3 regions of the Streptomyces sp. NBC_01283 genome follow, and region 1 is predicted to be linked to each of the others. Evidence: riboswitches for the same ligand, from Rfam matches in the RefSeq annotation. Region 1 holds a riboswitch; each other region holds the start of a gene.
The links. Region 1 has a riboswitch for cobalamin ahead of metE (5-methyltetrahydropteroyltriglutamate--homocysteine S-methyltransferase). Riboswitches for the same ligand answer to the same signal wherever they lie in the genome.
Positions count from the first base shown of each region.

Region 2: linked by a shared signal. The riboswitch ahead of OG302_RS29710 (ABC transporter substrate-binding protein) and the one ahead of metE (5-methyltetrahydropteroyltriglutamate--homocysteine S-methyltransferase) in region 1 are both predicted to bind cobalamin.
Region 3: linked by a shared signal. The riboswitch ahead of OG302_RS31835 (cobalamin biosynthesis protein) and the one ahead of metE (5-methyltetrahydropteroyltriglutamate--homocysteine S-methyltransferase) in region 1 are both predicted to bind cobalamin.

Region 1 covers NZ_CP108430.1:1,309,023-1,316,423, reverse strand. The annotation lists gene OG302_RS06235 (sensor histidine kinase) at 30-1,289, shown strand; gene OG302_RS06230 (LuxR C-terminal-related transcriptional regulator) at 1,274-1,921, shown strand; gene OG302_RS06225 (MarR family winged helix-turn-helix transcriptional regulator) at 2,006-2,554, shown strand; gene metE (5-methyltetrahydropteroyltriglutamate--homocysteine S-methyltransferase) at 2,904-5,225, opposite strand; cobalamin riboswitch at 5,388-5,605, opposite strand; gene tsaD (tRNA (adenosine(37)-N6)-threonylcarbamoyltransferase complex transferase subunit TsaD) at 5,758-6,828, shown strand; gene OG302_RS06210 (GNAT family N-acetyltransferase) at 6,828-7,401, shown strand, end outside.
Region 2 covers NZ_CP108430.1:6,559,487-6,566,887, forward strand. The annotation lists gene OG302_RS29685 (alpha/beta fold hydrolase) at 1-309, shown strand, start outside; gene OG302_RS29690 (DUF2252 domain-containing protein) at 449-1,807, shown strand; gene OG302_RS29695 (haloacid dehalogenase-like hydrolase) at 1,840-2,982, opposite strand; gene OG302_RS29700 (helix-turn-helix domain-containing protein) at 3,258-4,121, shown strand; gene OG302_RS29705 (VOC family protein) at 4,127-4,585, shown strand; cobalamin riboswitch at 4,593-4,779, shown strand; gene OG302_RS29710 (ABC transporter substrate-binding protein) at 4,872-5,918, shown strand; gene OG302_RS29715 (FecCD family ABC transporter permease) at 5,915-6,955, shown strand; gene OG302_RS29720 (ABC transporter ATP-binding protein) at 6,952-7,401, shown strand, end outside.
Region 3 covers NZ_CP108430.1:7,028,156-7,035,556, forward strand. The annotation lists gene cobN (cobaltochelatase subunit CobN) at 1-1,426, opposite strand, end outside; gene OG302_RS31830 (cobyric acid synthase) at 1,423-2,931, opposite strand; gene OG302_RS31835 (cobalamin biosynthesis protein) at 2,928-3,869, opposite strand; cobalamin riboswitch at 3,978-4,120, opposite strand; gene OG302_RS31840 (hypothetical protein) at 4,261-4,497, opposite strand; gene OG302_RS31845 (anion permease) at 4,510-5,781, opposite strand; gene OG302_RS31850 (class II aldolase/adducin family protein) at 6,132-6,809, shown strand; gene OG302_RS31855 (alpha/beta hydrolase) at 6,931-7,401, shown strand, end outside.

The DNA of each region.
Region 1 (7,401 bases):
CCGGGGGTGATGAAGCCGAGGGAAGAGTCATGAGACAGGTCGTGTCGTGGGCTGCGGGTGCCTGCACGGGGTTCGTGCGGGCATGCGTGGTGGTGGGCGTCAGCATGCTGGTCCCGGCGGTGTGGGCCGCCGCTGTGGCGCTGGGTATCTGGTGGGGCGCGGGAAACCCCTGGTCGTGGCTCGCGCCGGTGGTGCTGGTGATGGTGGGATCGCTCGCCCTTTCCCGTCCGGTCTGCCGGATCTTCCGCCATCTCGTCGCGCGGTGGACGGCCACCGTCGTTCCGGCCGGGTACCGGCAGGCCGAGCCGGTGGTGCGGATGTCCACCGGGTACTGGTGGAACGGCTTCTCCTATGAGCGCACCCGCCGCGACGCCCTCATGGACCAGCGGTGGCGGATCTGGCGCAGCGACCCGGCCAACTGGCGTGACCTGCGCTTCACGGGGATCGCGCCGTTCACCGCGGGCCTGGTCGCGGCCGTCCCGCCTGCCGGTGCCGCGGTGGCAGTCCTGGGGCTCGGCCAACCGGGTCTCGGCGTACGCCTTTTCGGGGTGGTCGGCCTGGCCGTGGCCATCGGGAGCGCTCCGTACGCCTGGCGGGTCGTGGAGCCGGTGACCGCACGTTTCCTGCGGCCGTCGGCCGCGATGGTCCTCGCGGACCGGGTGGATGAGCTGACGGCCCAGCGGGCGGACACGACGGTCGCGCAGGCCGCCGAGATCCGCCGGATCGAGCGGGACCTGCATGACGGGGCACAGGCCCGCCTGGTCGGGCTCGGGCTCTCGCTCGCGACCGCCGAGAAGCTGATGGAGAGCGACCCCGAGCAGGCCAGGGCGCTGATGAGGGAGGCACGGGTGGGCGCCACGACGTCCCTGACCGAGCTGCGCGAACTGGTCAGGGGCATCACCCCGCCGGTGCTCAACGACCGCGGGCTCATCGACGCCGTACGCGCCCTCGCCCTGGACTGCCCGGTCGAGGCGACGGTCAGCTCCGACGTCCGGCTGCGGCTCGACCCACCCATCGAGTCCGCCGTGTACTTCGGGATCGCGGAACTGCTCACCAACGCGGTCAAGCACGCCCGGGCGACCCGGGCGCGGATCTCCGTCGCGTGGGACGGCACCGGCCTCGTCGTGGACGTCGAGGACGACGGCCGGGGCGGGGCGAGCGCGCGCCCCGGCGGTGGACTCGCGGGGCTGCGCCGCCGGCTCGCGGTCTTCGACGGCACCCTGGAGATCACCAGCCCGGCAGGCGGGCCGACCCGCATGAGAATAGTGGTGCCATGCGAATCGTTGTAGCCGAAGACCTCTACCTCCTGCGCGACGGAATGGTCCGCCTGATCGAGGCGTGCGGACACCAGGTGGTGGCCACGGCGGGCACCGGTCCCGAGACGCTCGACGCGCTCCTGACCTGGCGCCCGGACGTCGCCGTCGTCGACGTGCGGATGCCGCCGACCCAGACCGACGAGGGCCTGCGGGCGGCCATTGCCGCACGCGCCGAACTGCCCGGTCTGCCGGTCCTGATCCTCTCCCAGTACGTCGAACAGCTCTACGCCCGGGAGCTGTTGGCCGACGGCACCGGCGGCATCGGCTACTTCCTCAAGGAGAGCGTGTTCGACGCCGACCAGTTCGTGGACGCCCTGGAACGCGTCGCCGCAGGGGGAACCGCCATGGACCCGGCCGTCATCGCGAAACTGCTGTCCAGCGGGTCGTCCGGCCGGCTGCTCGAACGGCTCACCGAACGCGAACACTCCGTGCTCGGTCTCATGGCCGAAGGGCTGTCCAACCAGGCCATCGCCCGGCGGCTCTTCCTGAGCGACAGCGCCATCAGCAAGTACACGACGTCCCTGTTCGGCAAGCTCGGCATCACCGATGACGACAACAACAACCGGCGCGTCCTCGCCGTCCTCACCTATCTGAACAATCCCTGACGGGGCGCGAAAAAGGATGGGCCGGCGGGCAGAAGAGAGGAAGCAGAGCCGCCCGCGCACCACCGATCAGGGAGAGCGCCCCTCATGACCAGTCGGAAGAGCACCGCCGAGCCCGTGGAGGACGGAACCGTCGACGACGGCGCGCCCTGGACGCGGGGCCTCCACGGCGACACGGGATATCTGCTCTACCGTCTGGGCCTGCGCTCGGGGCAGCTCTTCAACGCGATGCTCCAGAGATCCGGTCTGCGCCTGCGCCACTACGCACTGCTGCGCCACCTGGCCACCGTGGAGGGCGCGGCGCAGCGCGAGCTGAGCCAGGAGCTCGGGCATGACCCCAGCGCGATCGTCGGCCTGGTCGACGACCTGGAACGCCTCGGCTTCGTCGAACGCCGCCCCGCCCCCGACGACCGCCGCCGTCGCATCGTCGTCCTCGCCCCGGCGGGCCACGACTTCCTGCGCGAGTCGCACGAGGCGGCCCGCGGCGTCACCGACGAACTCCTGTCCCCGCTCGGCCCGGAGGAGCGGGAGACGCTGCACGGGCTGTTGTCGCGCATGGCTCACGCGGGTGGCGGATCGTCCAGGAGCGCATTCATCCGGCGGTCGAGTTCAGGGCCCGCAGTGTCGCCGGAATGATTGGTGCGCACGATGGCCATGGTCCGCTCTATCCACGCCTCGCCCGGGTGACGGCCCATCTCCCGCCACTCGTGGAGCACGGTACGGAGGTAGCGTTCGCCGGGCCGCACAGAGCTGGAGCAGGGCGTGCGCCGCCGAGACCTCCTCGCCACCCCTCATCCAGGAGATGCCCCCACGCTGCTCGCCGCCGGGCGCCATGCCGTACGTCCAGTACGGATCGATCGCCGGAGTGACGGGAGGCATGCCGAGTCGATGTCCGCCAGTGTGACCCGCACGTCCTTGAGCTCCTCCAACCAGGAACGGGGCGGCCGTTCCCTCTCGAACGGCCGCCCCGTTCCGCGCGTTCAGGTCACAGACGTGGGGGCAGCTCCGCCCGCACCTCGCGTGCCGCCGCGACCAGGTTCTCCAGGGAGGCCCGGGTCTCGGGCCAGCCCCGGGTCTTGAGGCCGCAGTCCGGGTTCACCCACAGCCGGTCGGCGGGGATGGCCTCAAGTCCCTTGCGCAGCAGGGCCGCTGCCTCCTGCGTGCTCGGGACGCGCGGGGAGTGGATGTCGTAGACGCCCGGCCCCGCCTCGCGCGGATATCCGTGCTCGGCCAGTTCGCGGGCCACCTGCATGTGCGAGCGGGCGGCCTCCAGGCTGATGACGTCGGCGTCGAGGTCGTCGATGGCTTGGACGATGTCGCCGAACTCGGCGTAGCACATGTGGGTGTGGATCTGCGTGTCCGGTCGTACGCCGCTGGTGGTGAGACGGAAGGATTCCGTGGCCCAGTCGAGGTACGCGGCGTGTTCGGCGGCGCGCAGGGGGAGCGTCTCGCGCAGCGCGGGCTCGTCGACCTGGATGACCGAAGTGCCCGCGTTCTCCAGGTCGTTGACCTCGTCGCGCAGGGCGAGCGCGACCTGGCGCGCCGTGTCACCGAGCGGCTGGTCGTCGCGGACGAAGGACCAGGCGAGCATGGTGACGGGACCGGTGAGCATGCCCTTCACGGGGCGGTCGGTGAGGGAGTTGGCGTACGAGGTCCAGCGCACCGTCATCGGCTCGGGCCGGGAGATGTCGCCCGCGAGGACCGGCGGGCGCACATAGCGCGTGCCGTACGACTGGACCCAGCCGTGCTGCGTGGCGAGATAGCCGGTGAGTTGCTCGGCGAAGTACTGCACCATGTCGTTGCGTTCGGGCTCGCCGTGCACCAGGACGTCGATGCCCGCCTTCTCCTGGAAGGTGAGGACGTCGCGGATCTCCGAGCGGATCCGCTCCTCGTAGCCGTGCGTGTCGATGCGGCCCGCTCGCAAGTCGGCGCGTGCGGTGCGCAGTTCGGTGGTCTGCGGGAACGAGCCGATGGTCGTCGTGGGCAGTTGCGGCAGCCCCAGGCGGGCTCGCTGGGCCGCCGCGCGCTCCGGGTAGGCGTGGGCGCGGCGGGCGTCGGACGGGGTGACGGCGGCGACGCGGGAGCGTACCGCCGGGTCGTGGGTGAGGGACGACCCCGAGCGGGACGCCAGGTCGGCCCGGTTGGCGGACAGTTCGGCGGTGATGGCGCCCGTGCCCCGGGCGAGGCCGCGGGCCAGCGTGGCGATCTCGGCGGTCTTCTGCCGGGCGAAGGCCAGCCAGCGGGCGACCTGCGGGTCGATGTCCCGCTCGGCGGTGGAGTCCAGCGGGACGTGAAGCAGCGAGCAGGACGCGGAGACGTCGACCCGGTCGGCGAGGCCCAGGAGCGTGCCCAGTGTGGCCAGGGACTTCTCCAGGTCGTTGATCCAGATGTTGCGGCCGTTGACGACGCCCGCGACCAGACGCCTGCCGGGCAGCCCGCCGACGGCGGCGAGATCCTGGAGCTGGCCGGCGGCGGCCTCCGTGAAGTCCAGGGCGAGGCCCTCGACGGGCGCCTTGGCGAGCACGGGCAGTGCGTCGCCGAGCCTGCCGAAGTAGGAGGCGATCAGGAGCTGGGGGCGGTCGGTGAGGGCGCCCAGGTCGCGGTAGGCGCGGGCGGCGGCGTTGAGTTCCGCCGGGGTGCGGTCCTGGACCAGGGCGGGCTCGTCCAACTGCACCCACTCGGCGCCCGCGGCACGCAGATCGGCGAGGACCTCGGCGTACACGGGCAGCAGCCGGTCGAGGAGCGTGAGCGGCTCGAAGTCGGCGGCCACGCCGGGCGCGGGCTTGGCGAGCAGCAGATAGGTCACCGGGCCCACGAGGACCGGGCGCGCGGCGAGGCCCACGGCGACGGCCTCCTTGAGCTCGGCGACCTGCTTGGCGGAGTCGGCGGTGAAGACGGTGTCGGGGCCGAGCTCCGGCACGAGGTAGTGGTAGTTGGTGTCGAACCACTTGGTCATCTCGAGCGGCGCCACGTCCTGGGTGCCGCGGGCCATCGCGAAGTACCCGTCGAGGGCGTCGGTGTCGACGGCCTCGCGGTGCCGCTGCGGGACGGCCCCGACCATGACGCTGGCGTCCAGGACATGGTCGTAGTACGAGAAGTCGCCCGTCGGTACTTCGTGGATGCCCGCGTCGGCGAGCTGCCGCCAGGTGGACCGGCGCAGCATCGCCGCGGTCTCCCGGAGGGCGTCGGCGGTGACGCGGCCCTTCCAATAGCCCTCGACGGCCTTCTTCAGCTCCCGGTCGGGGCCCTGGCGGGGGTAGCCGTACACGGTGGCCCGTGCTGCCGCGGCTGCGGACTTCGCTGTCACGGAAATCTCCTTCGCGAGATGACTCCTGAGAATCCCGGGGACGGGACACGGACGCGAAGGGATGACGGACCGGGCGGACCGGACGCGCGCCACCGGCGCGGTGCTCCACCTGATCTGTACGCCGACCCGCCCACGAGGTCACCGGGATGTCCGCACATGAGGGATCACGTACGGGCAACGGGCAGGTCTTCGGACTCGCGGGCACACCTGCCGAGGCAGGTTCCTACTGACCGTCGCTTCCCGGGTCCGCGACGGACCCAGTGCGTATGACGGCGGTCGTTCCCACTCACCGCTGCGGGGCAGTCCCGGATTTCCACCGGGTTCCCTCTTGCGACGCGTCTGCCTGGCGGGCAGGGCGAACCAGCTGCACCCATCAGGCTAGAGGGTGGTCGGCGTCTTGGGCAGTACTGATCACATTCCGGACCGTGAGGTGAGACACGGAGCCACCCGGCGGTGGGGACACCGCCCGGAGGTCTTATTGCACATGGCTTGCAACTACACTTCCCACGCAGAAAGTCTGTGGGTGAAGGAGATGCCGGTGGCAGCGGGGCGCATTGTGCTGGGGATCGAGTCGTCCTGCGACGAGACCGGAGCGGGGATCGTCTCGCAGGGGCGGCTGCTCGCCCATGCGGTGGCGTCCAGCATGGACGAGCACGCCCGGTTCGGCGGCGTGGTTCCCGAGATCGCCGCACGAGCGCATCTGCACGCGTTCACCCCGGTCGTCCAAAACGCCCTCGACCAGGCGGACCTGAAGCTGTCCGACATCGGAGCGGTGGCGGTCACCACGGGTCCCGGCCTGTCCGGCGCGCTGCAGGTCGGCCTCGCGGGGGCGAAGACCCTCGCGTACGCGCTCGACGTCCCGTTGTACGGCGTGCACCACCTGGCCGGGCATGTCGCCGCCGACACGCTGGAGCACGGCCCGCTGCCCGATCCCTGCGTGGTCCTGATCGTCTCCGGCGGGCACACCTCGCTGCTGCTCGTCCGGGACCTGGCGCGCGATCCCATCGTGCACCTGGGGGACACCCTGGACGACGCGGCGGGCGAGTGCTTCGACAAGGCCGCCCGCGTCTTCGGCCTGCCCTACCCGGGCGGCCCCGCCATCGACCGCGCGGCCCGCAGCGGTGATCCGCGCGCGGTCGCCTTCCCGCGCCCGCTCACCGGACCGAAGGACGCCCCGTACGCCTTCTCCTTCTCCGGACTCAAGACCGCCGCCGCGCGCTGGGCCGAGGGGCACGCGGGGCGCGAGCTGCCGGTGGCCGACGGCGCGGCCTCGCTCCAGGAGGCCGTCGCGGACGTACTGACCCGCAAGGCGCTGGCCGCCTGCCGCGATCACGGCGTCCGCACCCTCGTCGTGGTCGGCGGTGTCGCCGCGAACTCGCGGGTGCGTGTGCTCGCCGAGGAGCGGTGCGCGGCCGAAGGTGTGCGGCTGCGCGTGCCCCCGATGACCCTGTGCACGGACAACGGTGCGATGATCGCCGCCGTCGGCGACCTGCTCGTACGGGCCGGGGCCGAGCCCGCCCCCTGGGACGTGTCGGTCGACCCGTCCGCCCCTCTGACGTACGCGGCCCTGCGGCCGGGGGCGGCCGCGGCGAGGGCCGCCTGATGGCGGCGGTCGTCCGGCTACTGCGGGGCCATCAACTCCTCGCGTACGGCGCCGCCTTGCGCACCGTCTACGCCGATGCCTTCCGTGTGCCGCCCTGGCACGAGGACGAGGAGAGGGTGGCGGAATTCATGGTCCGGCTCGGCGACGACGTACGCCGTCCCGGGTTCACCGCGGTGATCGCACTGGAGGGGACGGACGTCGTCGGCTTCACCACCGGGTGGACCACGCCCGAGCCCTTTCCCGCCGACCGCTGCTATCCGCAGGCGGCGGCCGGACTCGGCGCCGGGCGCGCCCGGTCGTGGCTGTGCGGGGCCCGTGAGATAGACGAACTCGCCGTGCACCCTGCGGCGCAGGGCACCGGAATCGGAGCCGCCCTGCTGGCGGCGATGGCCGAAGGCGCTCCCGACGACCGTGTCTGGCTGCTGACTTCGGTCCGGTCGGCGCAGGCCATGGGCTTCTACGAGCGCCAGGGCTGGACCCAGGCGACCCACCCCTCACCCGACGGCAAAGGCGTCGTCGTCTTCCTCGGGCCCCGCCACCCCGCCCGGACGCTCGCGGTGCTGCGCGGCGGGG
Region 2 (7,401 bases), 5.3 Mb from region 1:
GGCGTCATGCGGGACTGGGCACGTCAGGGCCGTACCGGCCGCTACTCGTCCCCCGGCTCCCCGCACGACTACGAGGCCGCCCTGGGCGCCCTCGCCCTGCCCGTCCTCGCGGTCTCCGTCGAGGGCGACACCTGGGCACCCGTGGCCGCACTCGACCACCTCGTCGGCAAGGTGCCGGGTGCCCGCCTCACCCGTCGGCGGTACTCGGTACAGGAGGCGGGCGCCCGCCTGGACCACTTCCTGTGGACGCGGGCCGGGGGAGCGCTGGCCAAGAGGGTGGCGGCATGGGCGGTGGCGGGCGGAAGCTGAGGTCCCGAGGCTCTCGGGAGCTCCAGGGGGCGGTTCACCCGTTCGGCGTACTGGGCATGCGTACGCGCCGGTGGCGGCATTGGCTGCTCCTGAGGGGACGCTGTTGCCGGGGGCCGCCGACGGAGAGGGGCGAGGGGCGATGACCACTCCGGACGAGCGTGCCCGCCAGGGCAAGGCCGCCCGCAAGCGTGCCTCCCGCTCCTCGCACGGGGCGTGGATACCCTCGGCCGACCGCGCCGACCCGGTGGCCGTCCTGGAGCGGCAGGGCGCGGACCGCGTCCAGGAGCTGCTGCCCATCCGGTATGCCCGCATGGCCGCCTCGCCCTTCGCCTTCCTCAGGGGGGCCGCCGCCGTCATGGCGGGGGACCTGGCCGTCCAGTGGAACACCGGCCTGACGGTTCAACTCTGCGGCGACGCCCACCTGTTGAACTTCGGCCTGTTCGCCTCACCGGAACGCACCCTGCTCTTCGACCTCGACGACTTCGACGAGACGTGCCCCGGACCCTTCGAATGGGACGTCAAGCGCCTGGCCGCGAGCATCGCCGTGGCGTCCGGCGGCAACGGCCACCCGCGGAGCGGCGCACGGGAGGCGTGCCTCGCGGCGGTGGCGGCGTACCGCACGTCGATGAGACGTCTGGCGGGACTCGGTGAGCTGGCCGTCTGGTACGAACAGACCGACGCACATGGCCTGTTGCCCCTCATCCGCTCCGAGCGCCACCGCAAGCGCGCGGAGACCACCATGGACCGCGCCCGCCGCCGTACGAGCCTGCACGCGCTCGGCAAACTGACCGAAGAGGTGGACGGCGTCCGCCGCATCATCCACGACCCGCCGCTCATCGAACCGGCCGCCGCCACGGACCTCGCGGCGGTGCGCAAGATCTTCGGCGACTACCGCTCCACGCTCTCCGAGGAGCGCCGGCTCCTCCTGGACCGCTACCACTTCGTGGACGCGGCACGGAAGGTGGTGGGGGTGGGCAGCGTCGGCACCCGCTGCTTCATCGTGCTCCTCGCCGGGCGCGACGCCGACGACCCGCTCTTCCTGCAGATCAAGGAGGCGGTCCGGTCGGCCGTCGAGGAGCACCTACCGCCGGGACCGTACGTCCACCCCGGCCACCGCGTGGTCGCGGGCCAGCGCCTCCTCCAGGCGGCGAGCGACATCTTCCTCGGCTGGATGACGGGCCCCCAGGGCCGTGCCTTCTACTGGCGCCAGCTGCGCGACATGAAGGGCTCCGCGGACGTCGAGACCATGTCCCCCGCGGAACTGAGCTCCTACGCCCGGCTCTGCGGCACGGCCCTGGCCCGCGCCCACGCCCGCTCCGGCGACCGCATCGCCATCGCCGCCTACCTGGGCGGCTCCGACACCTTCGACCGGGCGATCGCGGACTTCGCGCTGCGCTACACCGCGCAGAACACCCAGGACCACGCGGCACTGACCGAGGCGATCGCCTCGGGCCTGGTGGACGCGGCCGGTCAGGACGGTGCAGCGCCGCAGGAGTGACCCCTACGGCGCTGCGACGTAGGGGGGGACGGCTAGCCGATCTGGTCCGGCGTCACCGTCAGCCACCGCTTGTCCGCGGTGACCTTCTGGCCGAGCTCGCGCTGCCGGTCGGCGTTCTTCCGCTTCATCCCGTCCAGCTCCTTCATGTACGAGTCCTTGCGGTTGACCCAGACCCGCGTACCGCCGTGCCGCACGTCCGCCGAGTGGAACAGCATCGGGCCGTCGCTCTTCGGGGTGTCGCCGGCCACCAGGACGGGCTTCTTCCACTCGTCGATGTACGTGCTGATCGCCGCGGGCTTGCCCTGGTACCAGGTCAGCGGCGCCCACAGGTTCGGCGTCAGCTCACGCCCGGCGAGCTTCTTCTCGTCGAAGCGGCCCTCCGCGATCTCCTTGCGGGAGCTGGTGACCTCGCCGGTCTCGCGGTCCTTGAGCTGCAGGCCGACACCGATGACGTTCTCGGGCTTCACGTGGTAGCCGTACTTGGGGTCGGCGAGGACCATGCGTACGAGGTCCTCGCTGGCCGCGCTGACGACGTAGACCTCGATGCCGTGCTTGCGCAGCGACTTGTAGAGCTCCTGCATGCCCGGGAAGAACTCGGGCGTCTTGACCTCGGTCTTCGTCAGCTTCCCGTCCTCGTAGTACTCGGCGGGGATCGGCTTGTCGTAGGCGAGGAGTTCGTCGACGTACCCCTTGAGCTCCTTCAGCGTGAAACCGGAGAAGATCTGCGCGGCCCACGGGTAGCAGACCTGGTCGTCGACCTCGCAGAGCCGGTTGTAGTAGCTGTAGAGGCTCTCCTTGTGCTTCGCCGTGTCCTTGAAGGGGATGATCTTCAGCGACGGGTCCATCGACTTGCGGGTCAGCACCCCCTTCATCTCCAGGAAGGGCAGGAGGGACTCCTCCAGGTCGTTGCGGTACGTCGTGTTGTCCGCGTCGAAGACGGCGTACGCGCCCTTGCCCTCGTTCTTCGCGATGACCTTGCCCAGCTTCTTCGCGACCGGCTTGGGCCAGTGCTTCAGCTCGGCCGTGGTCCTCGCGGCGGTCTTCGCGGTCGTGGCGGAGGCGTCCGCGGCCGTCGCGTCCGTGCTCGGCCAGAGTGCCGTCCCCGCGAGGACGGCCGCGGTGAGCGCGCCCGCCGTGCCGATGACGGCCAGCTTGCCCTTTGCCTTTACTGCCATGGTTTTGTGCCCCCTGAGAGCGGTCTGCGCCCCGTCCGGAGCGGCGGGTCATCGTATGGGGTCGGGCGGCGGATTCCCATGATCGACATCACCGGACGGAACGGGCATGGGACGGGCGGGCGCGGGTAGCAGCGTCAGACGCGCGGCCTGCGCGGGGCTCTCTGCCCGGTCTGCTCCCGGTTCTCTGCCCGGTCTGCTCCGGGTTCTCTTCCGGGCGTGCCCCGGAGTCCCGCTCCGGCCTGCTGCGGAGCCGTGCCCGTCGCATACTGGGAGGCATGGAGACCGTCTCCCGGGAGTTCGTGCGGGCCGCCCCGCGGCTCGACGGCATGGTGGTGTCCGCCGTCGGCTACCGCACGGAGGGCGAGCGGCCCGGCCTGCACCGCGGGCTGCCCTCCCCGTACCTGACGCTGATCTTCTCGCTGGACGGCCCCGTCGTCACCGGCGGCACCCCCGAGCAGGCGGGCGGCCGCGACGCCGTCCGCACGGACATCGTCCTCGGCGGTCTGCACCAGACTCCGGCCTACGTCGTACGGCCCGAGCACGAGGCGGGCATCCAGCTCGCCGTCCACCCGCTCGCCGCCCGTGCCCTGTTCGGCGTACCGGCCGCGGAACTGGCCGGTGAGCTCGTGACGCCCGGCGCGGAGGTGATGGGGCGCCGCGCAGCCGACGTACGGGAGCTGCTGTGCGAGCAGGGCACCTGGGAGGAGCGATTCGCCTCCCTGTCCGCCTACTTGAGGCAGCGCGCGGCCGACACGTCCAGCGGCTCCGTGCGCCCCGAGGTCACCGAGGCCTGGGCCTGGCTGGCCCGGCATCAGGGAGTGGGCACCCTGCGCGGCCTCTCCCGGCACGTCGCCCTCAGCGAACGCCGGCTCACCACGCTCTTCCGCGCCGAGACGGGCCTGAGCCCCAAGCAGGCGGGCCGCCTGATGCGCTTCCAGCGCGCACGGAACGCCGTCGTACGCCCCGTCGCGGCGGGCGGCGCCCCCGACCTGGCCCGCGTCGCCGCCGACTGCGGCTACTACGACCACTCCCACCTGGTGCGGGACTTCCGGCAGTACACCGGCGCGAGCCCCAGCGGCTGGCTGGCCGAAGAGTGCCGGAATATCCAAGCCGGGAGCCATGGCGGGAGCGAAGAGTAGGACCCATGAACACGACCGAGAAGCAGCAGCCCCGGACCCCGTCCCAGCCCATCTCCGCCGGGCGCGCCCCCGATGTGTGGCCGACCCTCCAGGCCCATGACGCACCCGCCCTGATCGACTTCCTGGTCGGCACGGTCGGCTTCCTGCGCACCGCCGTCTACGAGGACGGCGACCGCGTGGCCCACGCCGAGCTCGACTGGCCCGAGGGCGGCGCGATCATGCTCGGCTCGTACGACGAGAAGTCCCAGGACTGGTGCCTGAAGCCGGGCACCTTCGGGGCGTACGTCGTCACCGACCGCGTGGACGACCTCTACCAGCGGCTCAGCACCGCGGGCGTCAAGATCATCCGTGAGATCGAGGACCAGCCGTACGGCAGCCGGGAGTTCGCGATCGCGGACCCCGAGGGCAACAAGTGGTCCTTCGGCACCTACCGCGGCGCACCGAGGCCCGAGCAGCCGTCCTGACCTCGCGTGATAGCTTGCGCACGCCAGTCAACCCACACCAGGGCCAGGGAATCCGGTGCGAATCCGGAACTGACGCGCAGCGGTGAGGGGGAACGGGCGGGGCCACGGCCACTGGGCGTCCACGGACGCCTGGGAAGGCGCCCCGCCCGGCCGATCCCCGAGTCCGAAGACCTGCTGGCACCTTCGTCCGCACACCGGGCGGCGGAGGTGACGAAGCAGGCCAGGCTCCGCGTATGAGCCGTGAGACTCAAGGGATCTCGTGTCCTCCACAGCCCGTCGTGTACGTATGCCAGCCCGTCGTGCACGCGTTTCTGCCCTCCTCCTCGGCACGGCCCTGGCCGTCACGCTGACCTCCTGCGGCGGCCCGTCGGCGACCTCCACCGCATCGAACGCGGACAAGAAGGCCGGCGGGTACCCGCTGACCCTCACCTCCTGCGGCAAGAAGGCGGAGATCAAGGCACCGCCGCAGCGGGCCGTCTCCCTCGACCAGGGCTCCACGGAGATCCTGCTCTCCCTCGGCCTCGCGGACCGCATGGCCGGCAGCGGCACCTGGACCGACCCGGTGCTCAAGGGCCTGGCGAAGGACAACGCCAAGGTCGAGCGCCTCGCCGACAGCTACCCCTCCTTCGAGAAGGTCCTCGCCCAGGAACCGGACTTCGTCACCGCCTCCTTCGAGGCGACGGTCAGCAAGGGCGGCGTCGCCGACCGCGCCAAGTTCGCCGAACTCGGCGTACCCGCCTATGTCTCGCCCTCCGACTGCGCGGGCAAGGACAACAGCGGCGACGGCGACGGCACCCGCGTCAGGACGCTCACCATGGACACCGTCTACGGCGAAGTGCGGGACCTGGCCAAGGCCTTCGGGGTCGAGAAGCGCGGCGAGCGCCTGATCGCGGAGCTCAAGGGCCGGGTGGCGAAGGCGACGCGGGATGTCGACGCGTCGGGCGCGAAGATCCTTTACTGGTTCGCCAACTCCGACGCGCCCTACATCGCGGGCTGCTGCGGGGCGCCCGGCATCATCACCCGCGAACTGGGCGCGAAGAACGTCTTCGACGACACCCGCGAGGAGTGGCCCCAGATCAACTGGGAGACGGTGGCGGACCGCGACCCGGACGTGCTGGTCATCGGAGACCTCACCCGCAAGTCGCAGACGGCCGAGAGCGCGAAGAAGAAGATCGAGTTCCTGGAGACCAATCCGGTCACCAAGAACCTGACCGCCGTGAAGAAGAAGCGGTACGTGCTGCTGAGCGGCCAGGCCATGAACCCGACGATCCGCACGGTGGACGGCGTGGAACAAGTCGCGGAAGCGTTGCGCGAGTTCGGGCTCGCCAAGTGAGGGGAGCCGGGGGAGCCGCCCCCGGCGGCATACGCCAGATCCTGCTCTGGACCGCGGGCCTGGCCGTCCTCGCCCTCTCCGTCGCGGTGGCCGTCACCATCGGCCCCGCGGACATCTCCGTACCGGACGTATGGTCGGCGGTCGCGGCCCACCTTGGCTGGGGAGAGGCGCGGCTGACGCCCATCAGGGACGGCATCGTCTGGAACCTGCGCATGCCGCGCACGCTCCTCGCGGCGGTCTGCGGCGCGGGCCTCGCGGTCTGCGGAACGGTCCTCCAGTCGCTCCTGCGCAACCCGCTCGCCGACCCCTTCGTGCTCGGCGTCTCGTCGGGCGCGTCCACGGGCGCGGTAGCGATCGTCGTCCTGGGGGTCGGCGGGGGAGTGGTGTCGGTCTCGGCGGGTGCCTTCGCCGGGGCTGTCTGCTCCTTCGCGCTGGTCCTGCTCCTGAGCCACACCCTGGGCGGAAGCGCCGACAGGGTGGTGCTTTCCGGTGTGGCGGCGATGCAGCTTTTCTCCGCCCTCACCTCGTTCGTGATCCTCACGTCGGGCGACGCGGAGACGACGCGGAGCGTCCTGTTCTGGCTGCTCGGCTCGTTGAGCGGGGTGGGCTGGACGGACGTCTGGCTGTGCGCGGCGGTGCTCTTCGCTGCCCTCGCGATCTGTCTGACGCAGGCGCGCACTCTGGACGCGTTCGCGTTCGGCCAGGACGCGGCGGCGACGCTGGGCGTCCACGTGGCCCGCACCCGGCTCATGCTGCTCTCCGTCACGGCCCTCCTGACGGCGGCGCTGGTCAGCAGCGCGGGCGCCATCGGCTTCGTGGGCCTGGTCCTGCCGCACGCGGCCCGAGCGCTCGTCGGCTCCGGGCATGCACGCCTCCTCCCGGTCACGGCGCTCGCGGGCGCGGTGTTCCTGGTGTGGGTGGACACGCTGGCCCGTACGGTCCTCGACCCGCAGGAGGTTCCCGTGGGGGTGGTGACGTCCCTGATCGGCGTCCCGGCGTTCGTCCTTGTCCTCTACCGCACCCGGAGGACGACATGAGCGCGGCCAGTTCCGGCCTGCGGGCGGACAGAGTCACCAGAACGGCAGCGGGCCGCCTGATAGTCGACGGAGTGACGCTGGCCCCGCCCCCCGGGGCGACGGTCGGCCTCCTGGGCCCCAACGGTTCGGGTAAATCAACCCTCCTCCGCATCCTGGCGGGCGTCCTGGCCCCGACATCGGGAGTGGTCACGCTGGACGGCGACCCGCTGCGTGACGTGGGCCGCCGCACGGTGGCACGCAGGGTGGCGGTGGTGGACCAGGAGGCCACGACGCAAGTGGCGCTGTCGGTGGAGGAGGTCGTACGACTCGGCCGCATCCCGCACCGCAGGGCGTGGTCGCTCCCGACCTCCGAGGACGAGGAGGCGGTACGGGAGGCCCTGACCCGCACGGGCCTGTCCGACAGGGCGGCCCAGTCCTGGCACACGCTCTCGGGCGGCGAACGCCAA
Region 3 (7,401 bases), 5.7 Mb from region 1:
CGAAGCCGCGCGGCGGCTGGATCATCACGACGACGTTCCCGAACTGCAGGGAGGCGAGCACGATGTCGTCGCCGTCCACGTACAGGTTGCCGGGCGGCTCGCCCCACGCCTCCAGCATGCCGTCGCGCAGCTCGGGGGCCAGCGTGTCGAACCACGCCTGATAGTCGGCGAGCGGCACGCGCGCGGGGGCGGCGGCCAGCTGCTCCTCGGTGAGCCACTCGACGTCGTGGCCACCGGCGTTGATGAGCCGGTGGATGAGCTCGTCGCCGTTGTCCGGGTGGCCCTCGACGACGTACCCGGCATCGCGCAGCGAGTCGAGCACCCGCACCGCCGACGCGGGGGTGTCCAGGCCGACGGCGTTGCCGACGCGCGAGTGCTTGGTCGGGTACGCGGTGAAGACCAGGGCGAGCTTCTTCTCCGCGTTCGGCTTGTGCTTCAACTGGGCGTGGCGCAGGGCGATTCCGGCGACCCGGGCGGCGCGCTCGGGGTCGGCGACGTACACCGGTACGTCGTCGGGGCCCTGCTCCTTGAAGGAGAACGGAACGGTGATGATGCGGCCGTCGAACTCGGGGATGGCGACCTGCATGGCCGCGTCCATGGGGGAGAGCGCGGCGTCCGACGCGTCCCACGTGGCGCGCGAGGAGGTCAGGCACAGTCCTTGCAGGACAGGGATGTTCAGGTCGGCGAGCGCGCCGATGTCCCAGGCCTCCTCGTCGCCGCCCGCGCTCGCGCCCGAGGCGTGCGTGCCGCCCGCCGCGAGGACGGTGGCGACCAGGGAGTCCGCCCGCCCCAGGATCTCGTACAGTCCCGCGTCCGCGCCGCGCAGCGAACCGCAGTACACGGCAAGGGCGTTGGCGCCCCGCGCCTCGATCGCCTCGCACAGCGTGTCGACGAAGCCGGTGTTACCGGAGAGCTGGTGCGCCCGGTAGAAGAGCACCCCCACGGTCGGCCGGCCCTCGACGAACGGGCGCGTGCCGTGCACCCCGTACTCGGGCATCTTCTTCGGCTCGGCGCTCTGCCGCTCATGGGCGTCACCGGAGCGCGCGGGTCCCGCCGCGAGGACGTCCTCCTTGAGGAACCGCACCAGCTCACGCAGGTTCTCCGCGCCGCCCTCGACGAGATACCGCAGGGCTTCCGCCACCGACCCCGCGTGCACGGTCGACTCGGCCATCAGCTCCGCGTCCGGCACGGCCTCGCCGCCGAGCAGCACCGTCGGGATCCCGGCGGCCTTCAGCGCCGCGAGCCCGTCCTCCCAGGCACGCTTGCCGCCGAGCAGGCGTACGACGGCGACGTCCGCGCCCTCGATCAGCGCGGGCAGCTCGTCCTGCACGTCGACCCGGGTCGGGTTGCCGATGCGGTAGGGGGCGCCGGAGGCACGGGCGGCAAGGAGGTCCGTGTCGGCGGTGGACAGAAGCAGGACGGTCATGAGGGTGCCCCCGGTGCGATGAAGGGGAGACCGGCGGGTGCGCCGGTCTCGATCAGGCTGAGCAGCGCGTCCGTGTCCGCGTGCCCTTCGATCAGGTCGCCGAGCAGGTCGAGCTGCTCCTCGCGCAGTGCGCCGAAGCTGGTGTCGGGCGCGGGCACGAATCGGCGCCCGGCGGCGCGGGCCACCTCGGTGAGGAAACGCCGCCGGAACGCGTCGCTCTCCAGCGAGCCGTGCCAGTGCGTGCCCCACACCTCGCCGACACGGCAGCCGTCCAGGAAGGGCTCTCCGCCCAGGATCTGAGCGACGCCGTGATGGATCTCGTACCCCTCGACGGGTTCTCCGAGGGCCTCGCCGACGGGCCGCGCGAGGGTCTTCTCCCGCTCGAACCGGACGCGCACGGGCAGCAGTCCGAGCCCGTCCACGGCGCCCGCCCGCGACTCGACGTCGTCCTCGATGTGCTCGCCGAGCACCTGGAAGCCGCCGCAGATCCCGAGCACGGGCCGCCCCTCGGCGGCACGCCGGGCGATGGCGTCCGCGAGGCCGCGTTCGCGCAGCCACTCCAGGGCACGCACGGTCCCGCGCGTGCCGGGGACGATCACCAGGTCGGCGTCGACGAGTTCCTCGGCCCGGTCCACGAACCGCACGACGACGCCCGGTTCGGCGGCCAGCGCGTCCACGTCCGTGAAGTTCGACATCAGCGGTACGGCACAGACGGCGACCCGCAGCACGTCCGCACCGATCGGGGGAGCGACCACGGACTCCCGCACGGCGCCCCGCAGGGACACCCGGAGCCCGTCCTCCTCGTCGATGCCGAGGCCGTGCTGGAACGGCAGCACACCGAACGTCCGCCGCCCGGTGAGCTCATGGAGCATGTCGAGCCCCGGTTCGAGCAGCGAGACGTCGCCCCGGAACTTGTTGACGAGGTACCCGGCGACCAGCTCCTGGTCCTGGGCGCTCAGCAGCGCGGTGGTCCCGAAGAAGGAGGCGAAGACGCCCCCGCGGTCGATGTCTCCCACCACGACCACGGGGAAGCGGGCGGCCCGCGCGATCCCCATGTTCACGATGTCCGTACGCCGCAGATTGATCTCGGCGGGACTGCCCGCGCCTTCACAGATCACGGCGTCATAGCTGCCCCGAAGTTCCTCCAGGCATCCCACGACGGTGGAGAGCAGCGCTTCCTGCCGCCCTCCGTGGTAGCCCCTGGCGCTCATCTCGCCCACGGGCTTGCCCATCAGGACGACCTGGCTGCTGCGGTCGCTGCCCGGCTTGAGCAGCACGGGGTTCATCAGCGCGCTCGGCTCGACCCGGGCGGCCTGCGCCTGCATGGCCTGGGCCCGCCCGATCTCGGCACCCTCGCGCGTGACGAAGGAGTTGAGGGACATGTTCTGCGCCTTGAAGGGCGCGACGGAGACCCCCTTGCGGGCCAGCCACCGGCAGATCCCGGCGGTGACGACGCTCTTCCCCGCGTCGGACGTCGTCCCGGCGACGAGCAGTCCACCGCTCATGAGGCCCTGCCTTTCCGTAGTGTGCTCACGGCCGCGGCGACGCCCAGGGCCAGCAGCCCGACCCGCCGCGACAGCTTCACGGCCCGCTCGATGTCGGCGACCTCGACGCCCCGCCCGGCCTCGTTGAGGACAGGTCGGTGCTCGACACGCCCCGCGTACGAGAGCGTCCCCCCGAGCCGTACGCCCAACGCCCCGGCGAAGGAGGCCTCGACGGGCCCCGCGTTGGGGCTCGGATGCTTCGCCGCATCGCCGCGCCAGGCGCGCAGGGCTCCCCGCGGCGCGTCCCCGGCGGCAGCCGCGAGCACGGCGGTGAGCCGGGCCCCGGGCCACCCCAGTACGTCGTCGAGCCGCGCGGAGGCCCAGCCGTAGCGCCGGTACCTCGCGGATTTGTGCCCGACCATGGCGTCGAGGGTGTTGACGGCCCGGAAGGCGACGAGCCCGGGAACGCCGCCGACGGCGCCCCACACGAGCGCCCCGACCACGGCGTCGGAGGTGTTCTCGGCGACGGACTCGACCACGGCGCGCGCGATGCCGTCGGCGTCCAGCGCCTGCGGGTCCCGGCCGCACAGATGCGGCAGCCGCTCCCGCGCCACCTCGATGTCCCCGGCGGCCAGCGCGCCGCCGACGGCCCGCGCCTCACGCCCCAGCGAGGTGCCGCCGACCACGGCCCAGGTGGTGGCGGCGGTCAGCGCGACGGATGCGGCGCGCGAGTCACGTACGAGAGAAGAGGCCAGGACGGCGGCACCGGCCGCACCTCCGGCACACACCACGGCATGCAGGGCGCCCCACCCGCGGTGGTCACGCCACAGCACACGCTCGACGGCAGCGGCGGCCCGCCCGAACGCGGCGACCGGATGCCCGCGGCGGGGATCGCCGAGGAACAGGTCACCGAGGAGGCCGGCGGCGGCGCCGTACGCGAAGTCGCGATCGGCACGCATCGGTTCAGCCGGCCGTTGTGCCGAGAGGAGAGCTCACGCTCGGGAACTGGTCCGGCAATGGGCGGCCGCGCATGGCGATATGTCCTCACTCAGGGTGTCCGCGCCCTGGTTCGACGTGATCGGCGGCGAGAGTTCCTGGCTTCCGAGGAGTCAGTTCCTCGATGACAGTGGCGGGACCGCGCCGGATTCGCACCGGCTTCCTCTCCTGCTGCCGTATTGGCTCCGGCAGTCCACCACGGCCCGCGAAGGCCCGTCAACTCGCCGTTGACCTGCGACGGGAGAGTGTGCTGAGGCCCACAGCCGGGCCTCTGACGGCTCCTTGCCGAGCCCACGGACAAAAGTGGGGTGCGGGACGCCGAAGCGTCCCGCACCCCACTGAGAACCGCCGTCGTCAGGCGACGATCAGATAGATCCCGTACGCCACTGCCGCCGCGCAGAGCGCGAAGCACACGTACGCGCCCGTGCGTGCCGCCGCGGCGGTGCCGCCCGCGGCCGAGGGGGCGCCGGACGTCGCCGCCTCGCGCTTGGCGAGGCCGACGATGCCGAGGGTGAACAGGCCCACCAGGGCCACCGTCACCGCGAGGCTGACTCCGAAGACGGAGCCGAGAGCTGCCCAGTCGATGTCCATGCTGACTTTTCCTTACACCGTTGCGGGCCGGGCGGGGTCCGCCACGGTGCTGGTCGGGGCCGGGATGGTGGTCTTGACGAGGTCGACGTCGGTGCTGGTCACGGCCGACCCGGTGGGCGGCGGACTGACGGCGGCGATCGCGGTGGTCACGACACCGGCGGGCTCGGCGTCGAGAGCGCCGGGCTCGTCGTTCGTGACGTTCGTGTGGTCGACGGCGTTGCGCCGGGACAGCACCCAGATCACGGCCGAGCCGGCCACCAGCAGCGCGGCGGTCGCCGCGACGCCCCAGGGGCCCTGCTTGGTGAGGAACTCCGCGCCCGCGCCGACCAGACCGGCGGCCGGCAGGGTGAGGCCCCAGGCGACGAACATCCGGGTCGCCGTGGACCAGCGGACCACGCCGCCCTTGCGGCCGAGGCCCGCGCCCATCACGGCGCCCGAGCAGACCTGGGTGGTGGAGAGCGAGAAGCCGATGTGCGAGGAGGCGAGGATCGCGGTCGCGGCGCTGGTCTGGGCGGCGAAGCCCTGCTGCGGCGCGAGGTCCGTGAGGCCCTTGCCCATGGTGCGGATGATGCGCCAGCCGCCGAGGTACGTGCCGAGCGCGATGGCGACACCGGCCGAGACGATGACCCACATCGGGGGGTTGGCACCCGGGTTCAGGACGCCGCCGGTGATCAGGGCGAGCGTGATGATGCCCATGGTCTTCTGCGCGTCGTTCGTGCCGTGCGCCAGCGAGACGAGGCCGGCGGAGGCGATCTGACCGGTGCGGTAGCCCTTGGCGGTCGCCCTGGTGTCGGTGTTGCGCCCGATGCGGTACGTCAGGCGCGTGGCCAGCGTCGCGGCGATGCCGGCCACCAGGGGCGCGGCGATCGCGGGGATCAGGATCTTGGTGACGACGGTGCCGCCGTTGATCGACGACCAGCCCATCGACATGACAGCGGCGCCGATGAGGCCGCCGAAGAGTGCGTGGGAGGAACTGGAGGGCAGGCCCACCAGCCAGGTCAGCAGATTCCAGAGGATCGCGCCGACCAGGGCCGCGAAGATCACCTCTGTCTTCAGTCCGTCCTCGTTGACGATGCCGCCGGAGATGGTCTTGGCGACTTCGACGGAGAGGAAAGCGCCGACGAGGTTCAGCACGGCGGACATGGCCACCGCCGTCTTGGGCTTGAGAGCGCCAGTCGAGATGGTGGTCGCCATCGCGTTGGCTGTGTCGTGGAAACCGTTCGTGAAGTCGAACACGAGAGCGGTAACGATCACGATCCCGAGGAGAAGCGTGATGTGTTCCATTTACCCAGGCTTCTGTTGGACGTCAGTGGCAAGTGGAACGTAGGCAATGTGGGTGAACGGAAAGTGAACTGGGTCGGGCCGTGCGGTGACCCAATGCGCGGCACTGTCACTCCGGTTGTGCCGGGGCCCTGACGAAGATCGCCCGGAGCGGCGGCCGGAAGCCTGGATTCCGGGCTTCTGGGGTGCCTGGCCCGTGCCCGGCCGCCCCCGGGCGAACCTCTTCAGCGGTCCGGCGATCCGTTGGAGAGATCCTGATCACCCCGTAGGGGTGGTGGCGCAGAGGGGCGCCTTCTCGGCCTGCCCGTGGCCGAAACCGGAATCCCGGCGAGGGCTGCTGGCAGGATCACCGCATGACGGAGCAGCGGGGCGAAGGCGACGAAGGCCGGCAGGGTGCGATGGAGCGGGCGTGGGAAGAGCTGGTGGCGGCGGCCCGCAGAACGGTGGCGGACGGTCTGGTGGTCGGCACCTCGGGCAATGTCTCGGTGCGCGTCGGCGGCACGATCCTCGTCACCCCCAGCGGGGTGCCGTACGACCGCCTGACGGCGCGGGACGCGGTCGGTGTCGACGCGGACGGCAACCAGCTCTTCGGCGACCTCGCCCCGACCAGCGAACTGCCCATGCACCTGGCGGTCTACCGCACCACGCACGCCGGAGCCGTGGTCCACACCCACGCGGTGCACGCCACCGCCGTCTCCACCCTGGTCCCGGAACTCCCGCCCATCCACTACATGACGGCCGCCCTCGGCGGCCCGGTCCGGGTCGCCCGGTATGCGCCGTACGGCTCGGACGAGCTGGCCGAGAACATGCTCCGGGCCCTCAGGGAGCGCACCGGCTGCCTGCTCCAGAACCACGGAACCATCACCTACGGGGACACCCTGGACCAGGCGTACGACCGCACGGCGCAGCTGGAGTGGATGTCCCGCCTCTGGCTGACGGCCAGCTCCGTGCCCGGCCACGCCCCGAGCCTCCTGTCCGCGGGGCAGCTCAGGGAAGCGGCGGACAGACTGCGGGGCTACGGAAAGCGGTGACACGGCAGCGGCTCCGCCTCCGGACGCCCGGGGGCGAGCCCGTGACGCCGCGGACGAACTGACATCACCCCGCGGGCCCCGCCCACTGGCCCAGGACCCGTCAGGGCCGGACACTGGGCAGGTGCGCCCAGCCAAAGCGACGGCAACGGCCGTCACCGCCGTCACGACCGCCCTCATGGGCGGCGCAGCCGCCGTCGCCGCGGGCCGGTTCGCCAGCAACGCGGCCCTGAAAGCGCCGGCGGGCCGCCCGCTGCCGACCGAGCCCCGCCTCACCGTCCACTCCACGGCCGCGGGCCAGATCACCCTGACCCGCGCCCTCGCGAGCCTGCGCCCCGGCACGTACGGCCTCAGCGGCAACGGCAGCCACGCCGTGATCGGGCCCGTCCTGGACTCCGCGCCGCACGAGGCGGACACCGTCGTACGCCGCCTGGAGCGCGTCACGCACGGCTCCCTGGAACCCGGCGCGAAGGTCTGGCTCACCCCGCAGGTCCACATCGGCGACCCGCACGCCGCCCTGGACATCGACCACGCGGACGTCGACATCCCCGGCGAACTCGGCGGCCTGCCCGCCTGGTTCGTGCCGGGCGTCCGC